DNA from 2 places in the Mesorhizobium shangrilense genome. Region 1 is predicted to be linked to the other one. Evidence: predicted binding sites of a transcription regulator. Region 1 holds the regulator's gene; the other holds the start of a gene.

The links. The regulator LexA, encoded in region 1, represses DNA repair genes until DNA is damaged. The targets are predictions, from matches to a motif close to TGTTCNNNNTGTGTTCNG.
Region 2: a site for LexA is predicted at 1,433-1,450, ahead of ABVQ20_RS23365 (YifB family Mg chelatase-like AAA ATPase). Genes of this name have one in related genera too.

The regions. Positions count from the first base shown of each region.
Region 1 is NZ_JBEWSZ010000001.1:1,353,702-1,357,914, forward strand. It holds gene ABVQ20_RS06850 (ComEC/Rec2 family competence protein) at 1-2,288, shown strand, start outside; gene lexA (transcriptional repressor LexA) at 2,282-3,004, opposite strand; gene ABVQ20_RS06860 (pyridoxal-phosphate dependent enzyme) at 3,472-4,213, opposite strand, start outside.
Region 2 is NZ_JBEWSZ010000001.1:4,840,611-4,844,823, reverse strand. It holds gene ABVQ20_RS23370 (radical SAM protein) at 246-1,247, shown strand; gene ABVQ20_RS23365 (YifB family Mg chelatase-like AAA ATPase) at 1,545-3,077, shown strand; gene ABVQ20_RS23360 (malate synthase G) at 3,321-4,213, opposite strand, start outside.

The DNA.
Region 1 (4,213 bases):
AGGCCGGTGCTGTCGTGCGTTTGCACCGGCAGTTCGGCCGCCTTTCGTTATCCGGTTTCCGCGGCATGGTGGTGTCCGCAGCCAACCTTGAGCTTGATCGCGGCGTTGCCTTTCTGTTGGTGCCGGTATTCCTTGCACTCGGCGTGATCGGATACTTTTCGCTGGGTGAGGAACCCGGTTTTCCGAAGATTGTCGCTGTCGTTTTCCTGGCGGCATCATGCGCATTCGTCTCGCGATCCTACCGCAAAACCCATTTGTGTTTCATGATGGCGCTGCTTTGCGCGCTGGGTGTGCTTGCCGCCAAGGTTGAGACATGGCGCGCCGGAACGCAGATCCTCGGTTCCGAAATCTCGACGCGACTGACGGGGCGTGTCGTCTCGCTCGACCAGATGCCGAATGGCCGCGTCCGGCTGACGATCGATGTTCTCTCGACGACAAGACCGACCCTGCGCTACGCGCCCGAACGGGTCCGCCTTTCCGCGCGAAAAATACCCTCCGACATGACCGCCGGTTCCCAAGTCGCGGGCTATGTTCGGCTGTTGCCACCCACCGGTCCGGTCCGTCCGGACAGTTATGACTTCTCGTTTGACAGCTATTTCACCGGCATTGGCGCCAGCGGCTTCTTCCTCAGCAATCCGACGATCGTTCCTTCCGACGATATGCCGTTTGCGGCGCGGCTTGGGTCGTCGATCGAAAACGCGCGCGAAACCATCGCCGATCATATCCGCACCAGCATCGGTGGCGCCGAGGGCGAGATTGCCGCCGCGCTTATCGTCGGCGTTCGTGCCGGAATCCCCGAAGAGATCAACGAGGCGATGCGGCGCACCGGCATCTATCATGTCATCTCCATTTCAGGACTTCACATGGCGCTGGTTGCCGGCACGATCATGCTGCTGCTGCGCGGTTCATTCGCCTTGTTTCCGGATTTCTCCTCGCGCCGTCCGGTCAAGAAATACGCAGCCGCGGCCGCGCTTGTCTCGATCGCCGCCTTTCTCGTGATTTCCGGCATTGTGGTCGCGGCTGAGCGCAGTTTCATCATGCTTTCGGTCATGCTTGTCGCTGTGCTGTTCGATCGGGCGGCATTGACCATACGCAATCTCGCAATCTCAGCCATTGCCGTTATCGTCGTCTCGCCGCACGAGGTGGTCGGCCCCAGTTTCCAGATGTCCTTTGCGGCGACCGCTGCTCTCGTTGGTGCCTATGCCGGCTGGTCCGACTATCGCGCGCGCAAGGTCAGCACGCCGCCGCCGCGACGATCTCTGCCCGGCTTCCTCATGCGAAAACTGCTGCTGGCGACCGGAGGCCTCGCCATGACGTCCATCATAGCTGGAAGCGCGACGGCACTCTTTGCGATCTGGCATTTCCAGCGGGTGTCACCGTTCAGCCTGTTTGCCAATCTGGCCATCATGCCGATCGTGTCGGTGATCGTCATGCCCTTTGCGGTCTTCAGTTCGCTGGCCATGCCATTCGGAGCGGATGGGCCGTTCCTCTATGTCATGGGCAAGGGGCTGACAGCGATGATCGCGCTGTCAGCCTGGTTCTCTGAACGTTCGCCGATCGACGCGGTCGGGTTGATTTCGCTGCAATCGGTCTTGCTGGTGACAGTCGCCCTGATCATCGCGACGATGGCGACAACCTGGCTGCGGCTGGCGTCACTGCCTTTCGCGCTTGCCGGCCTGCTGACGATTTCCGACACGCGCGCGCCGGATGTACTGATTTCGGAAGATGCGCGGCTGGTGGCGTTGCCGATCGGCGGTGGCGAACTTGCAGTGAGCCGCGAGCGCCCCAACGAATTCACGGCGGACAACTGGAAGCGTGCGCTGCAATCCGAAACCATCATCAAGCCGGAGAGCTTCGGCCAAAGCGATCCACAATTCGACATCGCTGATGCCGCTGATCTGCCGCCGGGCGCGCCATTCTCATTCTATTGCAGTGACGATCTATGCGTTGCCCGACACCCGTCCGGCGCGATCGTTGTTTATGTGGAGGATCGCAAGAAAGCTTGGAAAGCCTGTCGTTTTGCTGATCTGATCGTCATCAACGACGCGACAGGCTACGACCCTTGCCGCAATCCGACGGTCCTCGTCGTCACCAAACGACAACTCGCCCGCACGGGAAGTGCCGCCGTCTTCTTCGACCCGCAATCAGCGACTTCGCGACCGAAAATAAGCTTCGCGGTCGACAGACCGTACCGGCCTTGGCACCAGCAACGAAAATTCTCACGCGAGGCGAGGGGGCTGCCGCCCTATCGCAAGCCCGACAAACCCGTTGCTGCGCCGGCTCAATAACGCCGGATCAGTCCGACGAGCTTGCCTTGCACCTTGACGCGGTCGGGTCCGAAGATCCGGGTTTCGTAGGCAGGGTTGGCGGCCTCCAAGGCGATCGAGGCGCCTTTGCGGCGGAAGCGTTTCAGCGTCGCTTCTTCATCGTCGACCAGCGCCACGACGATCTCGCCGGGACTTGCGGTGTCGGCGTTGCGGATGATGACAGTATCGCCGTCGAAGATGCCAGCCTCGATCATCGAATCGCCCTTGACCTCCAGCGCATAGTGGTCGCCGCCCATGATCATGTCTGGCGGCACCGAGATGGAATGGGTCTGGTGCTGGATGGCATCGATCGGCACACCGGCGGCGATGCGGCCCATCACCGGGATGGATATCGCGGAGACCGCGTCATCGTCATTGCCAGCGGAAGGCATGCGGGTGGGGGCTGGCTTGATCTGTCGACCCAGGCTGCCCTGGATGACGCTCGGTGAAAATTTGCGCGCCGCGTTGAGGCCGGGTGCAATGGAATCGGGAAGACGCAGCACTTCCAGCGCACGAGCCCTGTTGGGTAGCCGGCGAATGAACCCGCGCTCTTCCAGCGCAGTGATCAGCCGGTGAATTCCGGACTTGGAAGCGAGGTCGAGCGCTTCCTTCATTTCGTCGAACGACGGGGGAATTCCGCTTTCCTTCAGCCGTTCATGGATGAACATCAGAAGTTCATGTTGCTTGCGCGTCAGCATGGCGGCCCCCAAGGGATTCGAAGACGGGATCTGAAACCAGAATCAGAAAAACAAACCCAGAACAAACACTATCTGTTCCAGTTGTGTTCCGCAACCGTTTAAAGTTTAATGAATATGTTCAGAGGGTGGAAACCATGCAATGCCCGCGACGGTTACCACGACAGCGGGCCGTGGTTCCAAATTTTGGCTTGGCCAAATTGAAATCATTTCGTTTTTTGCCTCTTGCGCAACCGTACAGCAGTCCTCGCCTCGTCGCCCGGACAACGGAAAATAATCCATTTGCGAAGCGGTTTGCCTCGCGGGTTGCCTAGCCCGCACGTGAACGAAACGAAGCCAAACTGCCAACCATTGGCAATTGCGGAATCTCATTTCCGGTCTGCCGCAAGTGGCCCCTTGGGCAGAGAGACTGCTCCGCCTCGAGTGGGCGAACATCAGGCTCATCGTCTTGGGTGAACCAGGGCGGGATTTCAGGCAGGCGGGATTGCCCCGGCCAGCACTTGCGCATAGGCGCCGGCATCAATGTTTCCGCCTGAAATAACGCAGACGATATTGCCGGTCGCGTGCTCGCTGCAAAGGGCGGCGGCCAGCGATGCGGCGCCCGCGCCTTCGGCCACGATCTTTGCGGTCGAGAACAGGAGCCGCATCGCGTCCGTTACCTGCTCAAGGCTGACGGCAATGGCTCCGTCGATAGACTGGTTCGCCAACGGCCATAGCGCGGGCACCAGGGACGGTCCGCCAATGCTCTTGATGAAGGACGGTCGTGTCTTGATCTCGACAATGCGCCCGGCTGCCAGTGCGGCGGTGACTGGAGCCGCGTTCTCGTCCTCGACCGCAAAGACCTTCGCCTGCGGCCGCAGTGCCTTGAGCGCGCTTGCGACCCCGGTTGTCATGCCGCCGCCGCCATAGGGTGTCAGCACGCAGTCGACCTCCGGCAGATCCTCGACGATCTCCAGGCCGATCGTGCCATTGCCCGCCAGCACCGCCTGATCGGTGACGGGATTCACGAGGAGTTCATCGGTGTCCGGTTGTTCAACGCCGGTGATGTAGCGCCACCAGGTCTCATGGGAGACGAAACGCACCTCTCCGCCGAGGCGGCGAACCCCGTCAATCTTGGTTCGTGGGGCGTCGGAATACATGTAGGCGGCCATTGGAACGCCAAGCGCTCTTGCTGCCCAGGCCATGCCATAGGCCATGTTGCCGGAACTGACG
Region 2 (4,213 bases), 3.5 Mb from region 1:
TGTTCTTGATTTGATCAAGCAATTGATTGTGCTCAAGAGGTCGGTATCGCTAGATTCCAACTGCATCCCCAACCGATCGATTTAGGCAGCGCCGAAACCGGTCGGCGACAGCTCCGGAGCCTGCATGGACTCCCACCACTTGACCGGGTACCGTAAGTTAACCGTTCGAGGCTCTTCTGTTTTTACCGGAAGCGACGGGGCGGAGCTTCGTGAAGCAGGGCACGACTATGGCGGATGGAAGTGCGATGGCCTCGGCACATCTTGCCGCAAGCAGCGCTCCTGGAAACGCTTCGCGCTTCTATGATGTCGAAGCTGATTGGACCCTCCTTCGGGGATGCAATTTTCGCTGCACCTATTGCTTCTCGCCGCCAGAAGTCCTTGCCACCAAGATAGGTGCCCACGCCAGGCCGGAGAAGTGGCAGGAGGCATTCGATGCCACCGGCCTGACCTGGCTCCTCCACATCACGGGAGGGGAGCCGACCGCCTATCCCGAATTCAGTCGCCTATGCCAGTTGCTGACGCAACGCCATCACCTCTCGGTCAACACCAACCTATCCCTCGACACGGTCCTGTCACTCATCGGTGCGGTTGATCCGCAGCGTATCCGTTTCATCCACGCCGCCTTCCATCCCAACGAACGGGAGAGGAAGAATGGCATTGCCGCCTTTGTGCGGCGCGCTGTGACGCTTCGCGACGCCGGCTTCACCATGCTGATCACCATGGTGGCGACGCCCGAGGTGCTCGCCAACTTCGACGAGATGGCCGGCCCCATCCGCGATGCCGGACTTGCCGTGACGCCCAAGATCCTGCGCGAAAATTTCCAAGGCAAACGCTATCCGGATGCCTATAGCGAGGTGGACAAGGCGCGATTCAGGACGGCGCTCCTCGGCGGCCAGACCGCCTACCAGAATGTTCTCGACGGCATGGGCGAGGCGCCGACCATCAACTTCTTCAGCGACGAGGACTATCTCGGCGGCGTGCCCTCCTTCAAGGGACGCACATGCGATGCGGGCTACAAGTTTGTGGCCATCACGCCCGAGGGCGATGTTTCCCTGTGTGGGGGACCGCAACTCGGCAACATGCTCGATGGCTCGCTGCGCCTGCGGGACAAGAGTTCGGTCTGCAATACGACCTATTGCGTCTATTTCTGCGCGAAGTATGCGCAGCCTGCCGTGGAGACGCCCGAGGGAGCCTTGCTGGGTTGGGGGCGTCGTCTCCTGTCGAGGACAAACACCCTCTTCAGATAGAAGGCTGTGAAACCTTGAGAGTGAAATGGCTGCGGCAGCCAGAGTCGCCCGCATGCTCTCAGTGGCTTCTGTCGCCTGACCACGGCGATGGTTCTCTAGTGTCATCGAGCCCTGAACTTGATTGTGCGCTGGAAGACCCCGATCAAAGACCGAGCATGGGCGACAAATGATCTTGTGTGGTCAAATGTTCCTGTAATGTTCTTGCTCAAAATGAAAATCTATGGTTGTCTAGGCTGACCTCGCTCGCGGCCTGATCGCAGCCGCGAGCGAGCCGGTCTCTTGGGGGCTTGAGAAGAAATGGTGGCGCGGGTTCGCACGGTGGCTTTCCAGGGCATCGAGGCCGTACCGGTCGATGTCCAGGTGATGATCGCACCCGGCAAGGTCAACATGCATATCGTCGGCCTGGCCGACAAGGCGGTGGCCGAGAGCCGCGAACGGGTGCAGGCAGCACTTCATGCCTCCGGCCTGTCGATGCCGTCGAAGAAAGTCACCGTCAATCTGGCGCCCGCCGACCTGCCCAAGGAGGGCAGCCACTATGATTTGCCGATCGCGCTTGGCCTGATGGCGGCACTTGGCGCCATTCCGGGCGACATGCTGGCCGGTTATGTGGTGCTCGGCGAACTGTCGCTCGACGGCACCATCGCCGCCGTCGCCGGCGCGCTGCCGGCGGCGATCGGCGCCAATGCCGAGGGCAAGGGCCTGATCTGTCCGTTCGCTTGTGGGCCGGAGGCGGCTTGGGCGGGGCGGGAATTCGATATTCTGGCGCCGCGCAGCCTGATCGCCATCGCCAACCATTTCCGTGGCACGCAGGTGTTGTCGCGGCCGGAGGCCGGCGTCCACGCCTCGGCGCGCGACCTGCCCGACCTCTGCGACATCAAGGGCCAGGAGACCGCCAAGCGGGCGCTGGAAGTGGCGGCGGCTGGGGGGCACAATCTGCTGATGGTGGGCCCACCCGGTTCCGGAAAATCCATGCTGGCGCAGCGGCTGCCGTCGATCCTGCCGCCGCTGGCGCCGAAGGAACTTCTGGAAGTCTCGATGATCGCATCGGTGGCGGGCGAGCTCGGCGAAGGCAAGCTGACCGACCGGCGGCCATTCCGCGCCCCGCACCATTCGGCCTCGATGGCGGCCATGGTCGGCGGCGGCATACGTGCCCGGCCCGGAGAAGTCTCGCTCGCCCATCACGGCGTGCTGTTCCTCGACGAATTCCCCGAATTCACGCCGCAGACGCTGGATGCGCTCCGCCAGCCGTTGGAGACCGGCGATTGCATGATCGCGCGCGCCAACCACCGCGTCACCTATCCGGCGCGCATCCAACTGGTCGCGGCGATGAATCCGTGCCGCTGCGGCATGGCTGGCGAGCCCGGCTATCGCTGCCTGCGCGGCGAGCGCTGCCGCACCGACTATCAGGCGCGCATTTCCGGCCCTCTGCTCGACCGCATCGATCTGCGTATCGAGGTGCCGGCGGTTTCGGCCAGCGATCTGATCCGGCCGGACCGGGCCGAGAAAAGCGAGGCCGTGGCGCTGCGCGTGGCGCGCGCCCGCACCATCCAGCGCGAGCGTTTCGAACGCCTCGGCGTCACCCGCGCCACCACCAATGCGCACTGTTCGCCTTCCATCATCGAGTCGATCGCGACGCCGGACGCCGCCGGCCTGACGCTGCTGAAGGACGCCAGCGAAAAGCTCGGCTTCTCCGCCCGAGCCTATCATCGCGTGCTGAAAGTCGCGCGGACGCTGGCCGACCTCGACGCCAGCGAAACGGTGGGCCGCATCCATCTGGCCGAGGCGATTTCCTACCGGATGATGTCTGAGCGGGTGGCGCAGGCGGCGTGACGTTTCCCTCCCCCTTGAGGGGAGGGTGGCCGCGAAGCGGACGGGAGGGGTCGCAACGGCAGTGCGCCAACTCCAATTTCGACGATGTGCCTTGGTAGGGCGTTCATCGATACGTCCGAAACCTGCTCGGTTTCAAACTTCGGCAAGGCCGAGAGTCTCTTCGACGACCCCTCCCGTCCGCTTCGCGGCCACCCTCCCTCAAGGGGGAGGGGGACGTCAGCGCTAGGGATCTACCGTTGGCGCCTAGCCCACCCGCTCTTTCGCCTTCAGCTCCAGCCGCCGTGCGTGCAGCACCGGCTCCGTATAGCCATTGGGCTGCTCGCGGCCCTTGAAGACGAGATCGCAGGCGGCAAGGAAGGCGATTGAATTGTCGAAATCCGGTGCCATCGGCCGATACAGCGGATCGCCGACATTCTGCCGGTCGACGATCGCCGCCATGCGCCGTAGGGAGTCCATCACCTGGATGCGCGAGCAGACATCGTGGCGCAGCCAGTTGGCGATGTGCTGCGAGGAGATGCGCAGCGTGGCACGATCCTCCATCAGCCCGACGTCGTTGATATCTGGCACTTTCGAGCAGCCGACGCCCTGGTCGATCCAGCGCACGACATAACCAAGAATGCCCTGTGCGTTGTTGTCGAGCTCCTTCTGGATGTCGGCGTCGCTCCAGTTCGGGCGTACCGCGACCGGCACCGACAGGATGTCGTCGAGCTTTGCCTTGGGCCGGCTCCTCAGCGCCGCCTGCACGGCCTGCACATCGACCTTGTGGTAGTGCGTGGCGTGCAGTGTGGCCGCCGTCGGCGACGGCACCCAGGCGGTGTTGGCGCCGGCCTTCGGATGGGCGATCTTTTCGACCAGCATCGCCGCCATCAGGTCGGGCATCGCCCACATGCCCTTGCCGATCTGGGCATGGCCGGCCAGTCCGCATTCGAGGCCAGTGTCGACATTCCAGGCTTCGTAGGCGGAAATCCAGGCCGCCTGCTTCATGTCGCCCTTGCGGATCATCGGGCCGGCTTCCATCGAGGTGTGGATCTCGTCGCCGGTGCGGTCGAGGAAGCCGGTGTTGATGAAGGCGACGCGGTCTTTTGCCGCGCGGATCGCCTCCTTGAGGTTGACGGTGGTGCGCCGCTCCTCGTCCA